DNA from 2 places in the Pseudoalteromonas sp. SWN29 genome. Region 1 is predicted to be linked to the other one. Evidence: riboswitches for the same ligand, from Rfam matches in the RefSeq annotation. Region 1 holds a riboswitch; the other holds the start of a gene.
The links. Region 1 has a riboswitch for lysine ahead of lysC (lysine-sensitive aspartokinase 3). Riboswitches for the same ligand answer to the same signal wherever they lie in the genome.
Positions count from the first base shown of each region.

Region 1 (15,462 bases):
CCAGACTGGTTAGCTCTGGGTTTCAATTGAATTATTTAGATCAGCTATATGCGCGTATCACACACCTTCAAAATCATTAAGTTTAGTTTCATTTACTTTCATTGTCTTATCACCTTCAACTATTGATTATATCAAAGTACTTATCTTATTCTTATTATATAACATATTCAGTTATCCATACAAAGGTTTTTCGTATAACCTCCCTCTAAAAAAATTTGGTACTCAACCTGATCTTGTGGCGTTGCAATCCCATTATGTAATTCAATAAACTCACCATTTTCAAATTTTTTGATTTCTCCTTGAAACAAAAGTTCTAAATTTTTACCTGTATTGTTTTTTAAAGATAAAACAAAATTCTCTGTAAATCGCCCAACCCGAGCGGTCTGAGGAACAAGAAAATTATTCCACGTCCAAGTATTAATGTCCAAAATTAAATTATCATTTGGCCGTATCTCAACATTAAAAGGAAATTCAAAGCTTTTTTTATCTAATGATATAGGTTTATCTATTAAATTTTTACATTCATCCGGCGTTTGATGATTTGCTATTGTCCGTATTCGCTTGATTTGCCCCCAATGATTATTACCAAAATCACAAATTTCACTTTTATCTAATCGCTGTTTTACCTTAAGAGAATCTTGGAAAGCAATATTATTATGTAGATTTAATAAATGATATTCCTGATCGGTAGACATACGAAATGCTTTGTACTCTTCAGAATATTCATCCAAAGAGACTTGAATTGTAGTTTTTGGGCTAATACATGCAAGTTTATTTATACTAGATTTACAATACTCCTTTCCTTTATCCGACTGATTAACTCGAGGAAAAAGATAATATAATTTGGTTTCAAAATCCTCATATTCTGGTCTAGAAATTGAAAGTAAGAATGCTATGACACCTGAGCATATAAAAAATAAGACGCTTTCAAGAGCAGAAGCAATGAATGAAACTATAAAGTCACTCGCCTCTCCAGTACTCTGAAAAATCCCTAAATCTACACCTGATAGCCAAAATTTATAGTGAATTGCTATACCAGCTATAAAAATTGAATATATTAATAAGCCTAAAAATACATATTTTAATATCTTTGTTAAATAAGGAGGTATATTTTTCTTGTAAGGAGGTCTCTTATTCATGTGATAATCAAACCATTATGGTGGCAGGTTGAATTGCCTAGTGCTTAATGTAATTATTCTATAGTAACTGCTAAACCATATTAATACCATAAGCCCTAGCCTAAGTTAAAAGCTTTCACCGTAAATACAACCAGCCATATATCTAAGTACTTCTTATAGCAAAACCTATAAACTCCCTCGCCCATATGCCATAATCTAAATAATTCATTATTTTAGTAACTTGGCGCGCATTTAGGCGCTTTTAAGTTAACTACTCAGGGTTTTCAGCATGGCATATCAAGAGCAAAATCAAGCAACAATCTACTGGTACGACTTTGAGACTTGGGGGGCAACCCCCCAGAAGGATAAGCCGAGCCAGTTTGCGGGCCTTCGTACAGACCTTGATTTAAATATAATTGGCGAGCCGCTTATTGAATATTGTAAGCCGCAAGCAGATTACTTACCTCACCCTGAAGCGTGTTTAATTACAGGCATCACCCCTCAAGTTGCGATGAAAAAAGGCTTAGTTGAGGCTGAGTTTATAGCAAAAATTCATGCCGAATTTAGTGTGCCAAACACCTGTGTTGCCGGTTATAACAGTATTCGGTTTGATGACGAAGTAAGCCGCTATAGTTTTTACCGTAATTTTTACGACCCGTACGAGCGCGAATACAAAAATAATAATAGCCGATGGGATATTATTGATTTAGTACGTGCTTGTTATGCACTGCGACCTGAAGGGATTGAATGGCCGTTAAAAGAAGACGGCAGCCCAAGCTTTAAGCTAGAGCATTTAACGGTAGCCAATGGTATTGAACACGCCGCTGCGCACGATGCGCTAAGCGATGTAACCGCCACTATTGCACTAGCTAAACTAATAAAAGAAAAACAGCCAAAGCTGTATAACTTCTTTTTTGGTTTGCGTGGCAAAAAAGCCCTTGCTGAATTGGTTGATGTTTTTAATATGACGCCGCTGGTGCATACCACGTCGCGCATACCTGCAACGCAAGGCTGTACCAGCTGGGTTGCACCAATGAGTTTTCATCCGGTAAATAAAAACGCGGTTATTTGTTTTGATTTAACTCAAAGCCCGCAAGTACTTATTGATTTAAATGTTGAAGAGTTACGCAAACGTTTATACACCAAACGCTTAGATTTGGCCGAGGGCGATTTACCCGTTGGCTTAAAACTGGTGCATTTAAACAAGTGCCCTATTTTAGCGCCTGCTAAAACGTTATTGCCTGAAAACGCCGCTCGTTTGGGGATTGACCGCGAACAGTGCTTAGCTAACTTAGCTATTTTAAAAGCCAATACCGACCTTCGCGATAAAGTAACGGAAGTGTTTAACGAGCAAGGCGATTACAGCGCAACTACTAACGTTGACTACTTACTTTACGATGGGTTTACAAGCCATGCCGACAAAGCTAAATTTGCGATTATTCGTGATGCTAAGCCAGATGATCTGGCTGGGTTGAATTTAGATTTTGAAGATAAAAAGTTTAATACGTTATTGTTTAGATACCGCGCTCGTAATTGGCCTGAAACACTAAACCAACAAGAGCTTGATCAATGGCGTCAATATTGCCAAAACAAGTTAATGCACGGTGAAGATCAACCATCAATTAATGCGCAAGATTTTATGATCACCCTTGAAAACCTAGCGCATGAACATGACGACAGCGAAAAAAACCTTACAATTTTAAAGGCGTTGTATAACTACGCTCAAAGCATGTAATTTGGTTTAGGTTTGTTTAGATTAGTTAGTATGTATAACACATGAAAAACGCGACGTTTTAGTAATAAAGCGTCGCGTTTTTTGTTTGAATTTTTATGGGCTTTGCCCATCACGCAAGCAAGCTTGGCGTCTACAAAATAGGCGTAAATTTATACCCCCGCGATAGACGTAGAGCTTGCTCACGTGAAAAGCGCAGCTTTTAATTTTTAACATGTGCAAAGCTGTTACTTTTTATGTAGCGCTTCAATGCGTGCTAGTAAGCTTGAGGTGTCGTATCTGCCGCCGCCAAGTGCTTGTACATCGGCGTAATATTGATCGACCGTTGCGGTCATTGGTAGTGTAGCGCCGTTGTTTTTAGCTTCATCGAGTGCAATGCCTAAATCTTTACGCATCCAATCTACGGCAAAACCAAACTCATATTCGCCCGCCCACATTGTTTTGTAGCGGTTTTCCATTTGCCACGAACCGGCTGCACCTTTAGAAATAGTCTCAATTACTTTTTCACCATCAAGCCCAGCTTGCTTGGCAAAATGTAAGCCTTCGGCTAAACCTTGTACTGCGCCAGCAATACAAATTTGATTAACCATTTTACAAAGTTGTCCCGAGCCAACGCCGCCTAACAGTTGGCTAAAACGACTAAACGCCGCCATAACTGGTTGCACTTTAGCAAATACAGCTTCACTACCACCTGCCATTACCGTTAATACGCCGTTTTCGGCGCCAGCTTGTCCGCCCGATACAGGCGCATCTATAAAGTCGATATTTTGTAGAGCCGCTTTTGCAGCCACTTCGCGGGCTACTTCAGCAGAGGTTGTTGTGTGATCAACCAAAACAGTGTGCGGCAACATGCCTGCTAATACACCATCGTCGCCATAGACCACTGAGCGTAAATCGTCATCGTTACCAACACACATAAATACGATGTCGGCATTGCTAGCAGCTTCGCGCGGGGTTGGTGCAAAGCTTCCTGAATGTTCTGCAGCCCACGTTTGTGCTTTAGCTTGTGTGCGGTTATAAACGCATACGCTGTGCCCTGCTTTTGCTAAATGCCCCGCCATTGGGTAACCCATTACGCCTAAACCTATAAATGCGACTTTCATTGACATAAAAATGACCTATTAAACTGATAACTTAGAAACTAGACCTCGATTATGTCAACCGGTCGATAAAAAAGCGAATGAAAGTCTTTATAAAATTTCCTTAGCAGGAAAGGTAAGTAGGTAACCTATGGACAGTATTTATCAATTTAATGCACCACTTTTTAACAGCGAAAATTTTTCTCTTAGTCAGTTACAGGGCAAAACCGTACTTATTGTTAATACAGCGAGTAAGTGTAATTTTTCGGTGCAATTAAATGCGCTCGAAAAGCTCTATCAGCAATACAAAGGCCATGGTTTTACTGTACTTGCATTTCCGTGTAACCAGTTTGGCCAAAATGAGCCGCTTGATAATTTAGCCATTAAAGACTTTTACCAAGATCAATTTAATACCTCGTTTGAGGTATTTGGTAAGGTAATGGTAAACGGGCCAGAGACGCACCCGTTATTTAATTATTTAAAGTCGCATACGCGGGGTATTTCGCAAAACCGTGCTATTAAGTGGAATTTCACTAAGTTTTTAATTAACTCACAAGGGCAACTTGTTGCACGTTATGCACCGCGCACTAAGCCCGAAACACTTAAACAAGTAATAGAAAGCAACCTACTGCAAGCCGCAAAGTTAAGCACAGCTAAAGATGGTAAAAAGGTATCTTCAAAAATACCTTTGTTTACCTCAAGTAAGGCTCCGCTTAAGGCTTAATTTAAATCAATAAAATGCGTACTACTAAAGCACAGGTTTATAAAGTAGTTTATTGTATTAGTAATAAATAATACTCCTTAAGCGTCGAGGCTATTACCATGAACATTGCTTTTTTTAGTACTCAAAAGTACGAACTGCCTTTTTTTGAACAAAGTACACGCGATCAGCGTGATATAAAAATAACGTATTTTGAGCAAGCCCTGAGCGAACAAACCGCTATTTTAGCAAACGGGTTTGATGCCATATGCGTGTTTGTTAACGACACCGTAAACGCCGCTGTTATTGAGCAACTGGCAAGCCAAGGCATAAACACTATTTTGCTGCGTTGTGCAGGGTTTAATAACGTTGATTTACCTGCAGCAAAAGCACATAAATTAAAGGTATTACGCGTACCAGCATACAGCCCAGAAGCAGTAGCTGAGCACTGCATAGCACTTATGCTAACGCTTAGCCGTAAAACCCATAAAGCGTATAACCGCGTTCGCGAAGATAATTTTGATTTAAACGGATTACTCGGTTTTAACTTGCACAATAAAACCGTGGGTATTGTGGGCTGCGGTAAAATTGGCCTTGCGCTGTGTAACATTTTAAATGGCTTTGGCGCTAAAGTATTAGTGTGCGACCCCTACGCACAACCTGGCAATTATACTATTACCGATATAAACACCTTGCTTAGCCAAAGCGATGTGATCTCTTTACATTGCCCACTTACCGAGCAAACTCATCATTTAATAAATGACGAGGCATTTAGTAAAATGAAAACCGGCGTTATGCTTATTAACACTTCTCGTGGCGCACTGCTTAACAGCAAAGCGTGTATTAATGCGCTTAAAACTAAAAAATTAGGCTACTTAGGGCTCGACGTTTACGAGCAAGAGTCGGAGCTGTTTTTTAAAAATCATAGCGACGAAATAAATCAAGACGATATATTCTCTCGTTTAGTGAGCTTTAAAAATGTTTTAGTAACGGGGCATCAGGGCTTTTTTACCCAAGAAGCACTCACCGAAATAGCAAATACAACCCTACTTAACGCGCTGGAAGTAAATGAAGGTAAATCTTTAACTAATGAGGTTTTATAAAGTTCTTGGCTATACCTAAATAACAGGTACAAAAAAAGCGAAGTACGTTTTAAACTCACTTCGCTTTATTAATCTATTTTAGGGCTTAGATAAAATTAACCAAAGGCAACGTTTGCAAATACCAAGGTCATTAATATTGGGCAAACAAAGCGAATATACTGAGCAAACCAGTAATGTAAGCCGGTTGTTGCTTGATGTAATTTGTTACCACGTTTCCACATCCAGCCTACAGTAATAAAGTAAAACAAGCCCATAAGCGGTAATTGGTATTGGGTAAATAGCATAATGACTAAGCCAAATAACCAATCAAAATTTAATATAATGGCGCTTGCACACACAAGTACAACGGCGCTAACTGCCCATGTTGCTTTGGTGCGGCTAACGTTGTGGTTTTCTACTAAAAACGCTACCGGAATTTCGGTGGTCGATATAGTTGACGTAACCGATGCGATAGACATTAATACAAAAAACAATAAACCGACTAATAAACCAATTTCGCCCATGGTGCTAAATAGTGCAGGTAAAATAGCAAAAATTAGCTGCCCTTCGCCAATCAGTTTACCGCCACTAAATACTTCAACGCCGTTGTGCTGCGCAACATAAATAGCAGGAATAATAAGTAACCCAGCTAAAAACGCCACACTGGTATCAAGTAAAGCAACACCTGCAGTGAGCTTTGGTAAATTAGCATCTGGCTGTAAGTACGAGCCGTAAATCATCATACAGCCCACACCTAGTGAGAGCGAAAAGAACGCTTGCCCCATTGCAGCAATAATTAAATTAGGGTCGAGTATTTGGCTAAAATCAGGAATTAAATACGCGGCAAAGCCTTCGCTTGCGCCATCAAGTGTAGCAATGTAGGCAATTAAACCAACAAGCAATATGAGTAGCAGTGGCATTAAACGGCGCGACCAGGTTTCTATTCCCGATTTGACCCCTTTTAAAATAATACTGGCAGTTAAAATAAGCATAAGCGGCGTAAATACAAAATTACGCAGCACTGAGTCGCTATGTAAAAACTCGCTTGCGCCTGTAAATCCAAAAAAGGTTGTTATGGGTTCAATAGCGTACGAGAGCATCCACCCTGCCACTATTGAATAAAAACTTAGCATAACAACTGCGCCCGCAAGGCCTATATAACCGGCTGCCGCACCTACTTTGCGGTTAGTGTTTTGCCATGCATCGCCCAATGCTTTTACAGGATTAGCTTGTGCTTTGTGGCCTAAATAAAGTTCGGTATACAGCGCAGGGAGCGCAAGTAAAAATATAACAATAAAGTAAACCAGTAAAAATGCACCGCCGCCATGGTTGGCCGCTTGCGTAGGAAAACCCCAAATATTACCCAAACCCACTGCTGCGCCAGCAGCGGCTAAAACAAAACCAAGTCGGCTTTGAAACCCATCACGCACTTGTGCCATACATCTACAAATCTGTTATTATTTTGATTATTGTGAATTAAACCATATTTCATGCCAGCTGAGTAATAAAATTGTACCCAGCCTTTGTTAGTGGCGTTAACCGCTCACAATATCAGCGACTTCTTTTGCTTTAGGGCTTTTATGACTGAACACTATTTTAAAAACGCCTTGAGTATTACTTCAACTCAATTGGCAAATTTGTCTTTAGCTAGTAACAGCCTTTTATTATTTAATGCTAAAACACTTGAGCTTAGTCACTTTAATTTGCCCGATTGCTTAAGCCCATTTGAGTTAACCATTATAAACCGCCGCAAAAGCCCTCAAGCTAAGCAAGAGTATTTAGCTACGCGGTTATTGTTAAAACACCTTATTAAAATAGCGCAGCCGCAACATGCGCACGTGGCGCTTAATAAAATGAGTACAGAATTTGACGAAGCAAGCTCAAAGCTGCAAATACATGTAAGTGGTGATGTTATTAATACCTGTATTTCGCACTCGCATGGTTTAGTTGGGGTCGCGCTAAATTTTGATAAAAGTGAGTTTGGTTTTGATATTGAAAAAGTAAGCTTAAAACGTCCGTTTGAAAAGCTCGCTAAGCATTTTTATCATAATGATGAAATTACACTTATCACCAAGCCCACTAATACCCAAGCCCAAGCAGATACGTTTTTTAGAATTTGGACATTAAAAGAGTCACTTGCTAAAGCCACCAGCCGCCCTATTGCAAAATTACTTAGCCCTAATGTGTTTGACGAATTAAATAGTGCAAAGCTTAGCGCTTGCAGTAATCGCGTTACTGTAGTTGATAGCAGTGACAGCAATGTTTGTTTTGATGTGAGTGTGGTGCATAAAAAAAGCACCGACTGGCGATGCTTTTTATTAACTGACTTTATTAATTAATTTTGTTAAGTAGCTTTATTAAGTGACTTTACTAGTTAATTTTACTAGGTGATTTTCCTGAATAACGATTACTTACGCAGCAAAATCATTTTCTAATAAACGGCTATGAATAGACTGCACTACGTTATCTGACTCAGTTTGCTCTACTAAAAAGCACAGGTTGTGCTTACTAGCACCGTGACAAATTAATCGAATGTTAAAGTCTTTTAGTACACTCATTAAGTTCATTTCGTGTTGGCGTAATTGAATCTCAGAGCCAATAAGTGCCACCAATGTTAGGTTGTTTTCTACCGAAACATGGCAAAACTCTGCAAGCTTATCTAGGCATTCTTGATCAAGCTCTGGGCGCGATGCGTTTTGCGCGTTATCAAGGGTAATAGCTACGCTGATTTCTGATGTGGTTACCAAATCAACCGATATATTGTATTCACTTAATAGTGTAAATACGCGTGCTAAAAAGCCGCTTGCTAGGAGCATTTCTGGGCTTTTAAGCGTAAGCAATATTTGGTTTTTACGTTGCGTTACTGCGCGTATACCTGGTTGCTGCGATTTTTCGCGCTCAATCCATGTACCGCCACGCTCTGGCTCGCGGCTAGAACCTACAAACACATTAATGTGGCTACGGCTTGCAGGTAATATAGTTGCTGGGTGCAATACTTTTGCACCAAAGGTCGCCATTTCGGCGGCTTCGTCAAAACTTAAACGTGCAATAGGCGTCGCTTTTGCGCACAAACGCGGGTCGGTGCTAAAAATGCCCACTACGTCGGTCCAAATATGCACACTTTTAGCATTAATTGCTTCAGCTAAAAGTGCAGCGCTGTAGTCTGAACCACCACGTCCAAGCGTTGTTGTTTGGCCATATTCGTCGCTGCCAACAAAGCCCTGAGTCACAATTACTTGAGTGTCTAATAACGGGATTAAATGTTCTTTAGCGGCTTGCGCTGTGGCTGCAACATTGGGCGTTGCTTTGCCAAATTGGCTGTCGGTTTTAAGCACCTTGCGTACATCAAATCGATCGGCGTTTAAGCCATTTAAACGCAGCACCTGAGCAAACAAATACGACGATAAACGCTCACCAAAGCTAAGTAGCTCATCGTGTTGTTTATCGGTTATTAGTGACTCTTGAGCCAATGTTTGAAATGCTTTTAGAGTTTCGTTAAAGCCAACTGCTAAATCGGCATCAAGCGATAACTCATCTAAAATAGTTTGTTGAATAGCAAGCACACCGTTTATGTGCTCTTGGCGCTCACTTGAGGTAATACTTGGTTTGCACAGTGCAACTAAGTGGTTAGTTACGCCGGCACTGGCGCTCACGGCAACAATACGTACGCTTTTATCTGCAACAATAATTTCGCTACAGCGACTCATCGCTTCAAAATTTGCAACACTTGTTCCGCCAAATTTGGCAACGATGTAATCTGACTTTGCGCTTAACTCTGTTTGAGGCGCTGATTGGGTAGTCATTTAGTCTCCTTTCGCGATATCCAAATCGCAATAAAACAAGAAGAACTTGGCAAAGGAATGCTTGAAGATAAGTCCACTGCCAGAAGCTCTCCACCTATATTGGTGACAGTTTTGAGGATTCAGCCCCATAAACCGAAAAATAATGACGACGTACCATTATTTTCCTCGGCGAGTACTTCCCTCCTTAATGATCATCGGCTTTCGTCGCCTAACATTAAGTACCTAAGTATCGCACCTCTTCTGAATGTTTTATTAACCAGTGGCTAATAAAACAAAACCCCACTAAGTAGCGGGGCTTTGAAAGTTATCGTTTAGACGTCTAGCTGTCAAGCATTTAATAATTTATGAGTTAAATAAAACTGCCCATGTAATAAGAGCCTGCATATCCAACCGTGTAACAAATTAATAAATGCAGCGATAAACGCAAGTAGCTCATAAAGGTAAGCGCTTTAACTTTACTCATGGCAATAATACCCGCAGCAGAGCCAATGATAAGCATTGAACCGCCCACGCCCGTTGCATAAGTAAACGACAACCAATGTTGTTGACTCATTACTATATCGGCTTTTAATAATGCAGCAGTAAGTGGTACGTTATCGACCCCTGCTGATAATATGCCCATTAAGTAGTTTGCGTACTCTGGCGCCATTACCGTGTATAGGTCGGTAAATTTACTCAACATGCCAATTTCTTTTAATGCACCTACAAGTAAAAGTACACCTACAAAAAACAATAATGTGTCGTATTCTATATCGCGAACAAAATCGATTATGTCTTTATTAATGTCTTTTTTGCGCATTAAAAATTGCGCCACTAAAAACATAACTGATAAGCCAAACAAAAAGGTGAGTAAAGGCGGTACGCTGTAAATTACGCTAAGCGTAAGTGTGCTAATTACGGTAGATAAAAATATAACAGCAATGGTAATGTCGGTTTTTTCAATGCGGGTTTTACCCGCACCGGCAAATTCAACTCGCCCTTTCATACCGATAGACAGTAGCGCAGCTAACAGCATAACGCTTGCAAGTGCTGGCGCTATAAGCAGCAATAAATGAGCTATGGTTACTTTGCCATCTAAAAATATCATCAGTGTGGTTACGTCACCGGTTATTAACGATACCCCGCCTGAGTTAACCCCAAACACAATAAGCGTGGCGTATTTAATGAGTTTTTTAGGTTCAAGTTTTAACGACATAACAACCGCAAGCGATATAAGCGTAGCTGTTACGTTGTCTGAAATCGACGAAAACAAAAATGCAAAACCACCCACCAAAAACATCAGCTTTTTTTCGCTAATACTTTTTGGCATAACACGATGCACAATATTTTCTATAAACCCCTTTGAATTTAAATAAGCGACAAAGGTCATTGCAGCCATTAAAAATAACCATAGAGAGGCAATTTCTAAAATATTTTCGTTTAGGAGGTGTTGAATCGTATCGGGGCTTTGCCCGTGTAGAGGGTATATAAAAAGAAGAATCCAGCAAAGCGTACCAAAAAACAGCGTGGTTTTAGCTTTATTGACATGGATTATATCTTCTATAACGATCAGTAAAAAAGCAACCGCTATCAGGGTTAGAATAATCGAGGAAACCATGGTAGTTAAACAACCTTTGATATAGTTTTAAAGAACACACAAATAACATTCCATTTCATGTGCCTATTTTCGGCGCGAATTTTAGCACTGCCTCTATGCAAAAACTATTATTAAATGGTCTTAAAAACGAATACTATATACAGACAAGGTTAATTAAAAATACGTAATAATGAGTATGAACAGAATACTCAATAATAAAATACTAGGATGTTGTAACCTCTTATGATCCCAGCTAAAAAGCTACTAAACACCATAACCGAACATTGGGGTGTACTAGAGCTATTATTTAAACGTTTTAAAATGGCTGACTTTAGCCTAAAAGACGTACAAAACGCGATTAAGCAAAAGCAGCCTACGTGGTCAAACGAACGCATTTATAAAGAAACAAATCGTTTGTTAAACCAAGATATTTTAATTCCACTGGCTAAATCTTCTCAGCTTGAAATAAATCGTGCTATTGCCGATTTTGCTACGTTTTTACTGCAAGAAGAGCATTTAGGCTTAGCGCAAGAAATTAGCGTATTAGTCGACGACCTTGCACGTTTAGGTAACCGCCTAGATAACGCTGGTGAAATAGAAGACTTTGACGATTTACGCCGCTACAGCCGCATTATGGATGATCGGGTCCGTAAAATAATGAAGCTCTATGCGCACAACGAAAACGCCATTTTAAATATTGTTGAACAAGCTAAATCTAATAATGCGGTCCAATCGCTGCAAAAGCGTTATAAAGCGGTAATAGAAGCGTTTGACGAATACATAGAGCCAATGCTTGAAATGGTTGATATACGTGGTGAATTTCATGCGTGTTTTACCCTCATTGAAGAGCAAATAAGTAAGCAAATACTGCACATTGAGCGCTCAGGTAAAGCGTACAACGACAAACGCATGCTGGAGCAATTACGTACCCGTATACTCGAAATGCATTTAGTGGGTCGAGAAAGCTTACGTAAAAGTGCCGATATGCTTATGCCGCTGCGCGAAGAGTTACGCCGTAATAACTTAATTACTCGCCAAGCAGCCAAAGTACTTGGGCTTGTACGTAAAAATGGCGTAGACAATATGCTAAGTGCTGTGCAACCACATTTTGTAAGCGACGCGCAGCGATATTCACTTGGTCAGCAACGTCATATTGTGGCTTACATGGCAAGCTTGGTTGAATTTGAACACGAAGAATACCAATTGCCAGATCAACAAGACGTGCCTGCATTTGTTACGCCTAATATTCCTGACTACAACGATGTTAAAACCAACTTTGCTAAGCGCTTTAATAAAAAACGCAAAAAGCCGCAACCCTTGCTGCAATTTTTAGACGAAAGCTACCCAAATCTCGATGCCGACGAAATGCTATTTTTGTATCAAAAATTAGTCAGCGACAGCGATATTAAAATAATTCAAAGCGATGAAAAAGCCCGCGTAAAAATTGCCGGTCAGCACTTTTCTTTATATCCATTTAATTCAGAGCCTCAGCCAGATTCAAAGGCAGGTAAGTAACTCTTATGATAGAAACTAGCATGACACACATAAACTTAGACGAGCTAACCCATCTACAAGCCATTAATAAAAAATTAGTAGCGGGTTATCACATTTGCGAGCAAGACAACGTAATGTGGCAAGAGCTTGACCAACACATAGAAAGCTACAGCGCCTTATTTACAGCCCTAGGCAACGATTTAAAACACGACAGCCGTGGCTTTTATTATTTTGGTAGCGACGAAAGCACGCCAAATATGGGCAAGATATCTCGCGCTATCGCGCTCACTATTTACATTTTAATTGAACACTACGCCAATACGGGTAAAGACCCAATGCGCGCATTGTTTGACGACGTAAACGATTTAGAACTCATGCAAACGCTGGTGCAAATTAACAAACACTTGTTTGATCAGCTTGAGATATTTTCGGGATCTGATTTGCGCAAAGATGTTTACCTGCGCATGGTGCGCTTAGGTTTAGCCCGTGAAGTAGAAGGCGGCTTTATGCTACAAGCGCCAATTCACCGCTACATAGATGCACTCATGGAAGTAAACGAAGAAACCTACATTACAGAGGACGAGGAATGAAAAATCTATACGGACTAAGTAAACTCGCCCTACTTAACACCGCAGGCTATGCAAAATGTGTGATTCCGCTTGATAAAAGCAGCTCTATTTGTGCGCCAAATAACACAGGTAAAAGCTCGGTTATTAACGCACTGCAGTTTCCGCTTATTAACGATTTGCGCTTAACAGAATGGGACGGACACGATTTAGATGAAACCCGTAAGTTTTATTTTTCATCCGATCAGTCGTACATTTTACTCGAAGCGAACTTACCTCATGGCTCGGTAGTGATTGGCGTTGCGGGGCTTGGTAAAATTGCCGGTTACGCGCATCAGTACTTTTGTTATCAAGGTAAACTTGATTTAGAGCAGTACACGCAAGGTAAAACAATTATTAAATTTACCAAGCTGTTCAACCATTTAAAATCGCTTAATTACAACCCTATTGAGCTTAAAGCACAAGAGCTAAACGCGCTATTGACTGGTGGCGCAACCCCGTTTGACGGCGACATTAACTTAAAAATGATCCCGCTTAATAATGTGCAAGACTCCTCTATTTATAAAGAAATATTCCGCCGCATTCTTAACTTACACAAATTAGGCGCAAGCGACGTAAAACGCTTTATGCTACGCGTGTTTGAACGCCATATGTCGAACTCTAAGGTCGACTTTTATGAAGTATGGCGCCGCTCGTTTGATAAAGTAAACCGCTCAAAACGCGAATTAAAAGCCCTTGAGTCAATGCAAGAGCCAATAGCAGCGCTTGAATCAATGCTTGAAAACCAAACGGTACTAAAAGGTAAATTAGCGGCGTACGCGCCTAAAATTGACCAAGCACTGATTGATTTTGATACCTATCAAGAGTCGCAACTTAATGAATTGGGCATTGCGCTTGAAGATATAGAGCACGAAAAACACGAGTTTGAGCAAAAGCAAAGCCTATACGTACAGCAATCGCGCGACATAGAGCGCAGACAAACTCAAATTGAGCAGTGGTTTTTAGATTACGATGCGCTTAAAAGCGAATTTGAACTGGTAAATAAAGCCACGCTTAAAACCAGCCTGACTCAATTAAAGCAAGATTACGAGTCGCTTTCGCACTCTATAACCAGCGCACAAGGGCAAAGCCTTCACACGCTTGACTACCGCATTAGCGAAACACAAAAACAAATTAAGAGCCTAAAGCTACAGCTTAAAAATCTTGAGTTTAATTTGTTTACCCGTATGCGCGAAGACCTCTCGTTAAAAGAAGTAGAAGAAATATCGCGCATATTAAACCCAGATATTCTTTCGTTTGCGACCACCACCAATGGCGATATAACCATTGATGACGAAGATGCGTTTGGGGAATTTTTATCGCTGTTAAGTGAAAACGTTAAAGGCGGTGTATTAACGCTACCAGGTGCGAGCATTAAGCTTAAAAAGCTATCCCCAGTGCAAATGCAAAGCGGCGAAAACAAAGAGCAATTAACCGCTCAGCTAAGTGCACTTGAGCATTCACTTAAAGAGTTTAAGCAACAACGCGACGTTGCAGCAAACGTTGCCGACAAGCAAAAAGAAAAAGACGCGCTATACGATGAGCTAATGAGTCTCGAGGGCGCACTAAAACGCTTAGAACAGTTTGATGTAATGCAGCAGTCGGTCGAAGCACAAGCCATGCTAAAAGAGCAATTATTAGCTGAACGCGATCAAGTTGACGACTACCTGCAAGATATTCAAAAAAATAGCGGCTCAATTGCCGATCGCCGCTCATTAATTAAATCAAAGCAAGAGCAAATTAATCGCCAAACAGAGCGCCTGCGCCAAGTTAAAAGTGAGCGAATTGACCACACGCTTGATTTATACAGCGGCAAAGTAACCCCGTACATGATTGATATAACAGTCGACTTTGATAACTTAAGCGACCTTGTTCATCACTTTAATAAAGACTGCCAAGAGCTGCGTAATTTTGACATAAACGTGCGCAACACCTATTTGCATGTGTATAACGCAGGCATTACTAAATTTGATAACGAAAACGACGAATTTACTAAATACCAAAAGCTAATTAGCGCATTTCATAATATTGATAACGAACGCGATGCTGTTGAACGCCAAGCACGCGTTGCGCTTACCGAAGTGGCCGCAACTATTAAAGGCTTGCGAGAAGATTTAGACCGACTTCGCCGCGAAATGAACAGCTTTAATAAAGGCATAAGCCAGCACCGTATTTCAAATCTGCAAGCGTTTAAAATTAACGTCATACCGCGCAAAATGCTGGTTGATAGTATAGATACCATTATCAGCACGTCGCATCAGTTTGAGCAAGGT
Region 1 is NZ_JADYXE010000041.1:1,591-17,052, reverse strand. It holds gene I6F53_RS15110 (hypothetical protein) at 168-1,139, opposite strand; gene sbcB (exodeoxyribonuclease I) at 1,408-2,853, shown strand; gene I6F53_RS15100 (NAD(P)-dependent oxidoreductase) at 3,078-3,959, opposite strand; gene I6F53_RS15095 (glutathione peroxidase) at 4,081-4,653, shown strand; gene I6F53_RS15090 (2-hydroxyacid dehydrogenase) at 4,752-5,732, shown strand; gene I6F53_RS15085 (sodium-dependent transporter) at 5,828-7,150, opposite strand; gene I6F53_RS15080 (4'-phosphopantetheinyl transferase family protein) at 7,292-8,050, shown strand; gene lysC (lysine-sensitive aspartokinase 3) at 8,123-9,514, opposite strand; lysine riboswitch at 9,590-9,762, opposite strand; gene nhaD (sodium:proton antiporter NhaD) at 9,864-11,111, opposite strand; gene I6F53_RS15065 (hypothetical protein) at 11,334-12,605, shown strand; gene I6F53_RS15060 (condensin complex protein MksE) at 12,626-13,174, shown strand; gene I6F53_RS15055 (ATPase) at 13,171-15,462, shown strand, end outside.

Region 2 (15,462 bases), on a different contig from region 1:
CGCAGTCGTAAACCGGAATAGTTGCCGATAAACGCACGCCAGGAGCGAGTACTGCACCTTTTTTAATGACTACGCCTTCAACAAGAATACAGCCTGCACCAATAAAGGCATCGTCTTCTACAACGACTGGGCTTGCACCAATTGGCTCAAGTACACCACCAAGCTGCACTGCAGCACTTAAATGTACGTTTTTACCTACTTGTGCACACGAGCCCACTAGTGCGTGGCTATCTACCATTGTGCCTTCGTCGATGTATGCACCAATGTTTACATACGCTGGTGGCATAATAATCGTGCCTTTAGCAACATAAGCACCACGGCGAACACTTGAACCACCCGGCACCATACGCACGCCATCTTCAGCACTAAACTCTTGCGGAGCTAGGTTATGTTTATCAACAAAACCACCTGCAAACTCAGTATTAGTGCCATTTTTAAAGGCTTCTAAAATGCCTTGTTTTACTTCTACGTTAGCTTGCCATTGGCCGCTTTCGTTTTGTGATGCTGCGCGTACTGCGCCCGATTCTAAATTATTTAATAGTTCTAACCAGCTCATTATAAAAACCTGTATTTAATGCCAAGATAAAATGGTGTTGTTTGCAGTTGTGATGCAATCGGTTTGAGTTAACTCAAGATGTGTTAAAGGTGGACGCAGTTGCGGGCTGCTTAAGCGACCTTGCAAATGCATCAGTACCTTTACGGGAATAGGGTTTGCGACAGCAAATAGGCTATTAATAGCGCTTGACCACTGGGCAAATAAATTAGGGTATTGACCGCTTAAACTACGCTTTACAAATTCATGGGTTTGCACCGGCCATGCGTTTGCAGCTACCGACACCAAACCTTTTGCGCCAGCTTGAGCAAAATAAGGCATTAGCGCATCGTCGCCACTGTAAATAGCTAAATTAGGTGCAGCTTGGCGGTAAGCTTCAAATTGAGCAATACTGCCGCTCGCTTCTTTTAGTGCCCATAAATTTTTATTGTTTTGTAAGTTTTGAATTGTTGCTGTTGGAATGCTTACAGCACTGCGACCAGGTACGTTATAAAGCATACATGGGTGAGCGCTTGCATTAAGTAGGCTTTCAAACCAATGAGTTTGACCTATAGCGCCGGGCTTTGCATAAAGGGGTGAGCCAAGTAAAAAACTATGAATAGGCAGCGTATTACAGAAGTTAACCCACTCAATTTGTTGTTTTAGATTACTACCGCCCACAGCAACCATGAGTGGCACTGTGGGTTTTAGCTTGCATACGTGCTCAACAATGGCTTGTTGCTCTTTTTGCGTAAGCGCTAAACCTTCGCCCGTACTGCCGAGTAGCAAAATACCGTTATGTGCGGCTTCTTGATCCCTAACCAGCTTAGTTAACGTGTTGTAGTCAACATCGCCGTGTTGATCAAATGGCGTAACAAGCGCGGTCCACAATGAGTAGTCGTTTAAATTGAAATTGTTGATCATCTCTCACGAACTTATAATTTGTACCAATTTTATTAAATACGTGATCATTTTAGCGATAACTAATTTAATGCAATTGGTAGTATTCGAAGAGTTAAAAAGCTTTATGGAAGGAGCCGCATTAACGTCGTTCGAACTAATAATTCGAAGAGCGAATGGGCTTAAAATAATAGGGCGCACGGCCTTAATATTTAAGACCAGAAGCTCTCCACCAAACTAATAAGCTGCTTGTTATAAGCAGCTATTGGTGACAGTCGCTAGGGTTCAACCTAGTCGCCCGAAATAAACACCTCGCAAAAGTGATTACTTCTCGGCGTTAATTCCCCTCACGTATGCTCACTGGAGTTTGCGCTCCTAACATACGCTACCTGAATAACGCACCTCTTCTAGCCCTTTGCACCTGTTTGTAGAGTAAAAACTTACAAACCTGTGCAATTTAAATAGGGTAATTACGGCGATTAAAGCATTTTAGCCGTCTAGGTGTCAAGCGACTAAATGCATATTCATTCATCCATAATGGGAGTGGTTACGTATTGGGTGCTTTTCTCGTACACTAGCAATATAAGTAGTGAGGTATTTAATTAGTATGGAAAAATTTAGCGATATTTATAAGCGAGCGGTAGAGCGAAAAGGCTCCGAAAAAATGCTTAAGTTATTACTTGCAAAACCGCTATCTAAAAAACAACTAAGCACGTTAAGTGACGACGATTGGCTTGAGGAATTTACTCGAAAAGTATTTCAAAGCGGCTTTTATTGGTCAGTCATTAATAATAAGTGGCCAGGCTTTAGAGAGGTTTTTTGGGATTTTAGCGTTGATAAGTTATTAATGATGCCACCCGATATGCTGGAACAAAAAGCAACGGATGAGCGAATCGTTCGTAACTATAAAAAAGTAAAAACAATTACCGAAAATGCTTACATGATCCACGAAATAGCAGGGGAACATGGCAGTTTTAGCCAGTTTGTCGCTAATTGGCCAGCAGACGATATTATTGGTTTATGGGCGTATTTAAAAAAACATGGTTCGCGTTTAGGCGGAAATACAGGACCTTATGCGCTACGAGCACTTGGTAAAGATACCTTTTTACTATCACGCGATGTAGAGAATTACTTACGTGCTCATAAAATTATAGACGGCGGCTTACAAACTAAAAAATCACTGAGTGCTGCCCAAGCTTTTTTTAATGAAATGCAAAAGCAAAGCGGCTTAAGTATGCAAGAGTTAAGTTTAATTGTTGCTTATGGCGTTGGTGACAACCGTGTTGGTATAAGTCAGCAATAATAGGAATTACCATGAAATTAGTGCCAAGATACACAGACATTACGGAAAACTTTGCGATAGAAGATTTTCCTGCAAGTGTTGCCTCTCCTCAGTTATTGCTGTGGAACGAGAGCTTAGCAAAAGAGTTTAATATTAACGTTGCAGCTGATTTGCGTGCTAGCACTTTTAGCGGTAACGAAAAGCAGGCGATTCCTGCAGTAGCACTTGGTTACTCTGGGCACCAATTTGGACATTTTTCACCACGTTTAGGCGATGGGCGAGCGCATTTGCTGGGCGCTATTAATGATGATAAAAACCAGTTGTGGGATATTCAATTAAAAGGCTCTGGTGCTACTCCTTACTCAAGAGGGGGAGATGGACGTTGTGCACTTGGTCCTGCTATTCGTGAGTACGTAATGAGCGAGGCAATGCATGCACTGGGGGTTAAAACCACCCGATGTTTAGCCGTCGTTGGTAGTGGTGAAACGGTTTATCGTAATCCGCCACAAGCAGGTGCCATAGTGACTCGTTTAGCAACGAGCCATATTCGTGTTGGCTCATTTCAATATTTAGCGACGCAAGGCGATGTTGAAGGGCTTAAAAATTTAGCTGATTTAGCTATTGAACGACACTACCCAGAAATAACAGATACAGGGCCACAACGCTATTTAGCCTTTTTAGGCGCTGTAATTAAAAGCCAAGTTGAATTGGTGGTTAGTTGGATGCGCGTTGGTTTTATTCATGGAGTAATGAATACCGATAATACGCTAGTAAGCGGAGAAACCATTGATTACGGCCCCTGCGCCATGATGAATAATTTTGATTTTGACACCGTGTTTAGCTCTATCGATAAACAAGGTCGTTATGCCTTTGGTAACCAGCCTAATATAGCTAACTGGAACTGCGCACGCTTAGCTGAGAGCTTAATACCGCTTATTAGTGATGATGACGAGCAAGCTGTTTCGTTAATGACGCCATACATTAATAGCTTTGCTGAGCAGTTTAATGCTGAGTTTACGGCTATGTGGGAGAAAAAAATGGGCTTGCGTGCAAAAAATGCAAGCGGAAGTGAGTTAATTGCAGAGTTATTAACGCTATTAAAAGATAACCAGCTCGACTACACCAATACCTTTGATGTGCTTACTGAATCCTTAAAAGGAGAAACAGTAGTACCCGAGTCGCTAATCGAATGGAGAGCTAAGTGGGTAAACTTAACTGACAATAATAGTTATGAAGTAATGAGAGCGGCAAATCCTCGTGTAATTCCTCGTAACCACATGATCGAAAAAATAATTGCAGAGTATAATGCTGCAGGGTCTAGTGAGTTACTAAAGCGCTTTATGAAAATAGTGGGAAATCCGTATTCTGATGACGAAAAGCTATCAGAATTTCAGGCTGCACCGATAAATGATAATGATTACCAGACTTTTTGTGGTACTTAATTACTAACCTTGAATATAACTACATGATTAAAAAGAGTCATTTTTTAATCAAAAATGTGCATATATGTAGGGGAATGTTAATTCTGGTGGTATTATGCGCCGAATTAAAGCCAAGCAATATTTCTTTGCATTTCTGAGAGCATTTAATTTAATTGCTCTCACATTCCTTGTTCAGTACTAATTTACAAAAAACTACTATATTTATTTTTCAATAAAGTTTTAATTTCGCCTATAGTAAGTGGATGTGTGTTGTGACAGGGCATTAAAAAATTTATAAACTTTATTTTTCGTTAAGTATTGATTAACAAAGGCTCAGTTAGTCTATATAAAACTGATTGAGCTAGTATCGATTAGCTACAATTTTAAATTGTTCAAATGGGAAGAAAACAATGAAATTAAAATCACTTACAATTGCAATCGCGTTGGCTGCAACTAGCGCATCTACATTCGCTGCTGATAAAGAAGAAGGTTTCTACATTGGCGCATTTGGCGACTACTACGACGCATCTTGGAAAAACATGCGTGATCAAGCTGGTCTTGACGTAAATGAATCAACTGGCTGGGGTGTTGAAGCTGGTTACCGTTTCAGTGATTACTGGAGCGCACGTCTTGAATATGCAGATATGGATTTTAATGCTTTTGATAAAGTTGCTGGCAACCGCAATAATATCGATGGCGAGCGTTACGGTATTGATGCTCTTTACCATTTAAATGGCGGTCCTTTCTACGGTCTTTTCGGTATTAAAGAAATTGATGTAGTTGATGACAACACATTCTTAAATGCAGGTGTTGGTTACCAACACTTCATTACAGATGGCTTATTTGTAAATGCTGAAACAGCTGTATACCAAGGTCTTGACCGTGGTTACACAGATGTAGGCGCTAAAATTGGTATTAACTACTTATTTGGTCAAAATTCAGCTCCTGTAGAGCCAGTTAAACCAGCTCCTGAAGTTGTTGAAGTGGCTGTAGCTCCTTTAGATAGCGACAACGACAACATTGCTGATGCAGATGATAAGTGTGCTAACACACCTATGACTGATGCAGTTGATGGCACTGGTTGTACTTTATATGAAGACAAAGAAGTAACTGTAAGCTTATTAGTGACTTTCCCTAACAATGCTTCAGCAGTATCTACTCAGTACTTAAATGATATTGAAAAAGTATCTGCATTCTTAAAAGAGTACCCAGATACAACAGTACTTTTAGAAGGTCATACTTCTTCTGTAGGTAAAGCAACTTACAACAAATGGTTGTCTAAAAAGCGTGCTGACGCAGTAGCTAAGCAATTAGTTTCTGAAGGTATTGCTAAAGACCGTATTACTACAGTTGGTTTAGGTGAAGAGCGTCTTAAAAATGATGCTAACACTAAAGCTGCAAACGCAGAAAACCGTCGTGTAGAAGCGCATATCAAAACTATCAAAAACGTTAAAGTTTTACGTTAATTAAAATAGTTTGTAATAAAAACCCAGCTTAGGCTGGGTTTTTTTATGTCTGCAATTTAGTTAATAGTAATGATTATTACTTAACAAACATTCATGAAAATAGATTTTACTACAACTACTATTCATAGTATTTATAATCGGTATAATCAGTTGCGTAACTGGATGGATTTTCATCTAACTATAAAAGCTTTATAATCACGCGTTAGAATACTATAAGTATTGGGTAACTTATTTGCGCATGAAGCGCTACCGAATACTTTCACGTCACCAAGAGGGCAATATTGTGCTACAAGATTATCGTAAACACGTAGAAGAGCGTGCCGCGTTAGGTATCGTACCAGCGCCATTAGATGCTCAGCAAACAGCTGATCTTATTGAATTAATAAAAACTCCACCGGCAGGTGAGGAAGAATTCATTTTAGATTTATTCATCCACCGTATACCAGCAGGTGTTGATGATGCAGCTTATATCAAAGCAGGCTTTTTAGCCGCTGTATCTAAAGGTGAAGCTAATTCTCCGCTTGTTTCTAAAGAAAAAGCGGCAGAATTATTAGGTACAATGTTGGGCGGTTACAATATCGCGCCAATGATTGACCTACTTGATGACGAAACACTTGCACCAATCGTAGTTAAAGGCCTTTCAAATACATTACTTATGTTTGATGCGTTCTACGATGTAGAAGAAAAAGCAAAAGCGGGTAACACATTCGCTAAGCAAATTATCGAGTCTTGGGCAAATGCAGAATGGTTTACTAATAAACCAGCTGTTGCTGAAAAGATCTCAGTTACTGTATTTAAAGTAACTGGCGAAACAAATACTGATGACTTGTCACCTGCACCAGATGCATGGTCTCGTCCAGATATCCCACTTCATGCTTTAGCAATGCTAAAAATTGAACGTGACGGTATTACACCTGATAAAGCGGGCGAAGTTGGTCCAATTACTCAGCTTGAAGAATTAAAAACGAAAGGTTTACCACTTGCTTACGTAGGTGATGTTGTGGGTACGGGTTCTTCTCGTAAGTCTGCAACTAACTCTGTACTTTGGTTTATGGGCGATGATATCCCGTTCGTACCAAACAAGCGTGTTGGCGGTGTATGTTTAGGTAATAAAATTGCTCCAATCTTCTTCAATACAATGGAAGATTCAGGCGCATTACCAATCGAATTAAATGTTGATGAGCTTAACATGGGTGAGCAAATCGACATTTATCCGTACGAAGGTGTTGTTAAGCAACATGGTACTGATAAAGTGATTTCTACTTTTGAGCTTAAATCTGATGTGATTTTAGATGAAGTTCGTGCTGGTGGTCGTATTCCACTAATTATCGGTCGTGGTTTAACTGATAAAGCGCGTACATCTCTTGGCTTAGGCGCAACTGATACATTTAAAGTACCAACAGCAACAGAAGTTTCTGATAAAGGCTTCACACTAGCGCAAAAAATGGTTGGTAAAGCATGTAACGTTGCAGGTATTCGTCCAGGTCAGTACTGTGAGCCTAAAATGACAACTGTTGGTTCGCAAGATACAACAGGTCCTATGACACGTGATGAACTTAAAGATCTAGCATGTTTAGGTTTCTCTGCAGATTTAACTATGCAGTCATTCTGTCATACATCAGCTTATCCTAAGCCTATCGATGTAAGCACTCACCATACGCTTCCTGATTTCATCATGAACCGTGGCGGTGTTTCACTTCGTCCAGGCGATGGTATTATTCACTCGTGGTTAAACCGTATGTTATTACCAGATACCGTAGGTACTGGTGGTGATTCACATACACGTTTTCCATTAGGTATTTCATTCCCAGCAGGTTCGGGTGCAGTAGCATTCGCAGCAGCAACGGGTGTTATGCCACTTGATATGCCAGAATCTATTTTGGTTCGTTTTAAAGGCGAAATGCAACCAGGTATCACGTTACGTGACCTTGTTCATGCAATCCCTTACTACGGTATCAAGCAAGGTTTATTAACAGTTGAGAAAAAAGGTAAAATTAACGAATTCTCTGGTCGCGTACTAGAAATTGAAGGCGTTGAGCACCTTACTGTTGAGCAAGCATTTGAATTATCAGATGCATCTGCAGAGCGTTCTGCTGCTGGTTGTACAGTTAAACTTTCTAAAGAGTCTATTTCTGAGTACCTTGAGTCTAACATTGTTATGCTTAAGTGGATGATCTCTGAAGGTTACGGCGATGTACGTACGATTGAACGTCGTATTACTGCAATGCAAGATTGGTTAGCTAACCCAGAACTAATGGAAGCTGACGCTGATGCAGAGTATAAGCATATCGTTGAAATTGATTTAGCTGAGATTAAAGAACCTGTTCTTTGTGCTCCAAATGACCCAGATGATGCGCGTCTTCTTTCTGATGTTGCTGGCGAGAAAATTGATGAAGTATTCATCGGTTCTTGTATGACTAACATTGGTCACTTCCGTGCTGCTGGTAAGTTGCTTGATGGCTTTAAAGGTCAACTTCCAACTCAACTTTGGGTTGCTCCACCTACTAAGATGGACAAAGACCAACTTACGGAAGAAGGTTACTACGGTATCTTTGGTCGTGTTGGCGCACGTATCGAAACTCCAGGTTGTTCACTGTGTATGGGTAACCAAGCACGTGTTGCAGATAAAGCGACTGTAGTATCTACTTCTACACGTAACTTCCCTAACCGTTTAGGTAATGGCGCTAATGTATTCTTAGCATCATCTGAGCTTGCTGCAGTAGCCGCTATTTTAGGTAGATTACCAACATCTGCTGAGTACCAAGAATATGCAGCGAAGATCAATGCAACGGCGTCAGATACATACCGTTACTTGAACTTCCACCGTATGCCTGCTTACACTAAAAAAGCAGACAACGTGATTATTCAACAAGCTGTATAATTTTTAGAGTTTGTTTAAAAACCCGCTTCGGCGGGTTTTTTATTGGCTAAAATAAATATTAGATAGTTAATGCTCTATTTTATGGTTTATTACATTGAATTTAGCTAATAATTAATTTAAATATAAATAATAAAGCAAAAATTCCTTTCTATATGCATTAAAATCCTCACCAATATTCTCATTATTTTAGGCGAGATTTTATGACAGCATTAAACAACCAGAATTTACTGCAACTACGTTTTGTTAACCAAGCAAATATTGATTTGGTTAAGCCTTCTTTTGATAACCTGCCTGCTAATCCTTATGCAGATGGTGCCTTTCGTAAACGTCGTTACTCAGTAGTTAAAATGCAAAATGGTGAAATAAAGTTACAACAAACCAAAGCATTTGTTCAAGACGATTCAATTAATACTTTTCAGGGTAATGTAGAGCGTACTTACGAAAACCTAGCGCAAAGTTTACTTGAGTCAGAAGGCATGAAAAGCATTGTGAATGAGTTTCGCCAACTTACCGGTATTGATGAAGAACGTGATATTGAAATCCATCAATTCCGTATGCTTGCCATTGATAGCGATACACCTGCAGCGCCAGAAGGCGTGCATCAAGATGGTTTTGACCATGTATGTATATGCGGTGTTTCTCACGAAAATTTAGAAGGCGGCGAGCTACTTGTATATGAAAACAAGCAAGCTGAACCGTGTTTTAAAATGGAAATAAAAGACGGCATGTTTGCATTAATAAATGACCGTCAAGTGTGGCATAACGCAACACCGATGAACAAAATTGATGCTAGCAAACCAGGTTACCTGGATTGCTTTGTATTAACGTCTTAAGGAATAAGCATGAATATAACGCAATTACGTGAGCAGTTTCCTGCATTGATGCAAAACGTTGATGGTAAATCGCCAATATTTTTAGACGGACCAGGTGGCTCGCAAGTACCAACATCGGTGCTTAATGCGATGACCGCTTATTTAGGTCATTATAATTCGAACCTAGGTGGCGCGTTTTTCTCAAGCGATAAAACCGTTGAGTTGATGGCGAATGCGCGCCAAGCCGCCGCTGATTTACTTAATGCGCCTAGCTCACAACAAATTGTGTTTGGTCCAAACATGACCAGCCTTACGTTTAGTTTTAGCCGTGCTATTTCACGTGACTGGCAGGCTGGCGATGAAATAATTGTAACCAATGCTGATCACTTCTCAAACGTGTCGTCGTGGCAACAAGCAGCTGAAGATAAAGGCGTTAAAGTTAACACCGCACTTATTAACGAAGCTGATTGTAGCTTAGACATGGCGCAATTTGAGAGCTTATTAAACAGCAATACTAAGCTTGTAGCGGTAACTTACGCTTCAAATACCACAGGTTCAATTAACAATATCAAACGTATAGTAGAGCTTGCTCACGCTGTAGGCGCACTTGTTTATGTTGATGCGGTACATTACGCACCACACGAGCTTGTTGACGTGCAAGCGCTTGATTGCGACTTTTTAGCCTGCTCTGCATATAAGTTTTTTGGCCCGCATTTAGGTATGGTTTATGGTAAAAAAGAGCATTTAGACGGGTTTACGCCTTATAAAGTTGAGCCAGCTAAAGACGTAGCACCAGGACGCTGGGAAACCGGCACACAAAGCTTTGAAGCTATGGCTGGTTTTATTGCGGCAGTTGATTACATTGCAGCAATTAGCGAACTTGACGACAGCCATTCACGCCGCGAAAAGCTAAGTATTGCCTTTGCTAAAACTAAACAGCACGAAATGGCCCTTAGTGAGCACTTTTTAACGCGTTTGGTAAATTATCCGCGTATTAAATTATTTGGTATTGATGACTTTGATCGCTTAAACGAGCGCACACCTACTTTTGCTTTAACGTTTGAAGGGCTTGAGCCACGTGAAGTGTCTGAATTTTTAGGTAAGCAGCATATTTGCGTGTGGGATGGTAATTTTTACGCACAAGGTTTGTGTAAACAATTAGGTGTGCTTGATAAAGGCGGTGTAGTGCGCATTGGTTGTATGCATTACAACACGATTGCTGAACTTGATAAGCTATTTGACTTATTTGATGAACTACTCGGTTAATCATGTAAGTTTTGGTGCGCTAACTCTTTGGCGCACCGTATATTTGTTCTGCGCGGTTAAACAGTACCCACGAGGTTAAAATATATTTATCGTTTGATACTGGCTTATTACCTCTATGAGTATGTGTAAAGTAGCCTGGGGCTATTACCATAGTGCCTTTTTTTGGGGCTATTTTACGATTTTGATAGTAAAACTCTGTTTCACCACCTTCTTCTACATCGTTTAAATAAAACATAAAGAGCAACACGCGATGCAACGCCTCGTTATGCTGTAACTGAGGGTAAACCTCACTGTGCCAGTAAGGATAGCCACCTTTATTTACTTCGTATTTTTGCGCCTGAATATTACCGAGTCTAAAAATTTGCTGAACTAGCAAAGGTAATTGCGGTTTGCCTACTTCTTCAAAATTCTCTTGGGTTAAATCGACTACGTCACCTGTTTTTGGGTGATAGACCTTTAAACCAAACGCCCCAATCAGCATAAAAATATGCTCCTCAACATACTTAAAAACATGCTGTGCAGTCGTTTGTTGTATGTGTTTTAATTGTTGTGCATATTCGGGGTGATTGTTTAGGTGTAGGTCGTGGCTGTCTTTTTTCTTTAAGTCGACACCGCCCGATGTCACTCCTTGTTTTACATGCGGGCTTTGCGCAAATATGGTAATAAATTGATCGCAAAATTCATCGCTTAATGCGTTATCAACAACGCGTATAAAGTCCGTCATGGTTTACCTTTATATAATTATTATTGGATTTTTATGTTTATTGAAAAAGTGATGCCGCGCTTTAGCGAAACAGATGCACTCGGACACATTAACAATACCGTACTCCCAGTATGGTTTGAAGTCGCACGTGGACCTATTTTTAAGTTTTTTACACCGGACTTAAATCCACACGATTGGAAATTGATTATCGCCAAAGTTGAAGTATCATTTGTCGGTGAATTATTTTACGGCCATGAGGTAACAGTTAAAACGTCTGTAGAGCACATAGGCACTAGCTCTTTTACGCTGAGACAAGAAGCGTGGCAACACGATAAATGCTGCGCAATAGGTAAGGCCATTATGGTGAGGTACGACTTTATTGCTAAATCAAAGCAAGCACTTAGCATTGACGAAAAAGCAGCGCTTAACGAGCATATTTACCAAAGCAGTTAACCTTACGAGGCTTATATTTTACATAAGCCCATACTGAGCTGAATTATTGTAAATATATGATGGCAACTGTAATTTTTTGTCGAGAATTTTTAACGTATTTAGATTGAGTTACAGGCTTCAATTATATACTATTTATATTATATATTGTTGCGCCGTTATAACAGGAAATGTTAATTCGGTAATTTGATTGGAGAATGCGTGTGACATCTATTGCCAATAACCAACCTTTACAAGTTATTCAGCTCAGTGATAGTCAAAATTTAACAGCTGAAATTTTGCCATTTGGCGCAATAATAAAAAGCATTAAATTTAAAAAACAAGAAATGACGCTTAGCGTCGATGACCCTCAATACTATCTTGAAAACCCATTTTACTTAGGTGCAACAGTAGGGCGATACGCTAATCGCATTGCAAAGGGGCGTTTTAACTTATCTGGTACGCAGTATCAATTAGAAGCAAATAATGGCCCTAATAGCCTGCACGGCGGTGTTAAAGGCTTTAATAAAGTACTTTGGCAAGTAACTAAACAAAGTGAAAGTGAAGTGGAGCTTTATTGTTGCTCACCCGATGGCGAACAAGGGTTCCCCGGTGAGTTGCAGGTTTGGCAAACGATTAGTGCTAAAAACGGCGAGCTTACTCTGAGCTTTAAAGCGATAACTAACAAAGAAACACTCGTTAATTTTACTAACCATTGTTATTTTAACCTTGATGGCAGCGAATCAATTAATGAACATTGTGTACAAATTAACACTAATCACTATCTTCCTATCGATAAAACCAGTATTCCACTCAATGAAGCCGCATTAGCTACAGGTACCTGCTTTGACTTTACTAAATCAGCTCAAATTGGTGAGGCATTAAGCGCCGCACATTCTCAGCTAGAAGCTGGCAATGGTTTTGATCACTGCTATATTTTTAATGATGACAGCAGTTTAAAAACGATGGCTACGTTAACTTCGCCACACACGAAGGTTAATTTAACACTTAAAAGTACGCAGCCAGGTATGCAGCTTTATACCGCTAACTTTGTAGGCGCGCCATTTAAAGCACGTCAAGCTTTGTGTTTTGAAGCGCAAAATTGGCCTGATGCGCCAAATCGTGAAAATTTTCCTAAAGCTAATTTATTACCGGGAGAGGATTACGAACAGGTTATTATTTACTCTTTTTCTGAGTGAATACAGCATTGCAATGTTAATTTAAAGAAAATTAAAAGCAAAAATACAGTGATTAAATGATGCTCATAATTAAGGAAAAGGTTGCACTTTTTATCGGTTTAAAGTATTTATAATATAAATAGTATTTGAAACTATATACACTACCACAACGACACAACGACTACACACAATCAGGAGTTTTTAAAAAATGATAATTAACAATAAGTTATCGTTCAACAAGAAAACCGCGATCAGTATTGCTATTACTGGCATATTGGCAAGCGGAAACGTTGCAGCTCAAGGCGCTGAAGGCAATACGCCTACAGTAGTAAATGAAGATGTTGAAGTTATCGCAGTAACGGGTATCCGCAGCAGTTTACGTTCATCAATGTTAGATAAAAAAGCATCTAATGTTGTTACAGACGGGATTAAAGCAGAAGATCTTGGTAAATTTCCTGATTTAAACGTAGCAGAATCTCTGCAACGTATTACAGGTGTAGCAATTGACCGTAGTGGTGGTGAAGGCCAAGCGGTAACTATTCGTGGCTTTGGTCCACAATTTAATACTGTACTTGTTAATGGTCGTCAAATTGCGACAGACAGTGCAGGTCGTGAATTTAATTTTGATGTATTAGCAGCAGACCAAATCACCGGTGCTGATATTTATAAAAGTAATACAGCAACACTTCAAGAAGGCGGCATTGGTGGTACGGTTAACGTAACTACAGCACGTCCTTTTGACTTTGGTGGTTTACATATTTTAGGTTCAGTTAAAGGTATGTACGAAAGCCTTTCTGAAGAAGTATCTCCATCAACATCATTCTTAATAAGTAATACGTTTAACGATGATAAGTTAGGTGTGCTTTTTGCCATCACTAATCAACAACGTAAACTTCAAAATAACCAAATTTTAACGGCAGGTTGGCGCGGCGGCCAAACAATCTCTAATCCAACAGATGGTGTATTGTTTGAAAATGCCTACATTCCGCGTAACTGGGACCAAGTAGTTGATGAGCAAGACCGTGAACGTACAAACGCAAGTTTAGTATTGCAATACGCACCATCTGACGATGTTACGATTACTGTTGATGGTATGATTTCAAAATTTGAAGTTGATTCAACAGTACGCGATTTAGCATCTTGGTTTGAACCAGACCGCGTAGGTAGCGCAACGATTGATCCAGAAACAGGTACTCTTTTAACTTTCTCTCAAGACGTTGGTTTAGGCGCACCAAGTGGTGACCCTGCAAGTGACTTTGTATCACATACACGTAACTCACGTGATGTAACTAATAAAGCATTTGGTATTAACGTTGATTGGCAAGTAAATGATTCATTAAAAGCAAAATTTGATGTATCTCGTTCAACAGCCGAAAATGACCGTGCAGGTACTGACCGCTTTAACGTTGTCGGTATTATTAATAGTTATACTTTTGACGGTACAGGCAGTATTCCTACTGTACAGCATGATGGCTTTGAAAATGGTTCATTGCCAGATCCAAGCCTTGCCCGCCTTCACTATAACGAAGTGGGTCTACAGTTTACTGATGAAGATGAAATTACTGAAGTAAAAGCTGATTTTGAATACGTGCCAGATAAGGGCCCTGTAGATCGCATTAACTTTGGTGCTTATCGTCAAGAGCGTGAAAAATCAAGCTTCCAAGTTTATGGTACCCAATGTCAGTTCTGTGGTTACGGTACTGAAGCACCACTTGATGCAATTGATTTTGAAGCTTACCAAGCAAGCAACTACTTCCCAGGCTTAATCGATACATTCTACACCTACGACGGTGATAAAATGCTTGATTACCTAGCCGATCAAGGTTTCCCAGTAGAGCCAACACTACAAAATAACCGTTACACAATTAACGAAGACATCACTAGCTTATACATGGACTTTACGCTTGGTTTTGACTTGGCTGATATGCCTGTAACTGTTAATTTAGGCGCACGTTACTCAGAAACTGATATTGAAGTAGCTGCAGTACAAAGCTTTATTAGTGATGTAGTGCCAACAACTGATGCAACATTATTTGCTAACGTATTTGGCCCAGCAACGAACATTGAACAGGGCACTAGCTACTCAAACTTACTACCATCTTTGAATGTTAAGTTAGAGCTGCAAGACAATATGATTTTACGTTTTGCAACGTACGACAGTATTACTCGTCCAACGATGTCTCAATTATCTCCTGCTACTACGTTTAACGAACCACGCCGTCAAAACTTAACAGCAAATGGTGGTAACCCTGCACTTAAGCCATTCCAGTCAGAAAACTGGGATATTTCTTACGAGTGGTACTACAACGACGCTAACTTATTTAGCTTTGCAGTATTTAGTAAAGAAGTCGATGACTTTATTGTTACGCTAACAGGTGAAGAAACATTTGAAATGGCTGACCGCTCAGGTCCTGGTTTTGCGTGTACCACTTGTACAGGGCAAGCAGATGATGAGCTTAATGGTAGCTCAGAAATATACACAGTAACTCGCCCTCAAAATGGTGAGTCAGCTAAAGTAACTGGCTACGAAGTAGGTGTGACGCACATATTTGAAAATGGCTTTGGTATTATAGCCAATGCGACTGTCGTAGA
Region 2 is NZ_JADYXE010000007.1:54,409-69,870, forward strand. It holds gene I6F53_RS04130 (2,3,4,5-tetrahydropyridine-2,6-dicarboxylate N-succinyltransferase) at 1-556, opposite strand, end outside; gene dapA (4-hydroxy-tetrahydrodipicolinate synthase) at 572-1,456, opposite strand; lysine riboswitch at 1,647-1,847, opposite strand; gene I6F53_RS04140 (DNA-3-methyladenine glycosylase I) at 2,040-2,735, shown strand; gene I6F53_RS04145 (protein adenylyltransferase SelO) at 2,747-4,156, shown strand; gene I6F53_RS04150 (OmpA family protein) at 4,546-5,601, shown strand; gene acnB (bifunctional aconitate hydratase 2/2-methylisocitrate dehydratase) at 5,885-8,482, shown strand; gene I6F53_RS04160 (2OG-Fe dioxygenase family protein) at 8,683-9,315, shown strand; gene I6F53_RS04165 (cysteine desulfurase-like protein) at 9,325-10,560, shown strand; gene I6F53_RS04170 (2OG-Fe(II) oxygenase) at 10,580-11,284, opposite strand; gene I6F53_RS04175 (acyl-CoA thioesterase) at 11,318-11,716, shown strand; gene I6F53_RS04180 (aldose epimerase family protein) at 11,917-12,891, shown strand; gene I6F53_RS04185 (TonB-dependent receptor) at 13,079-15,462, shown strand, end outside.
Region 2: linked by a shared signal. The riboswitch ahead of dapA (4-hydroxy-tetrahydrodipicolinate synthase) and the one ahead of lysC (lysine-sensitive aspartokinase 3) in region 1 are both predicted to bind lysine.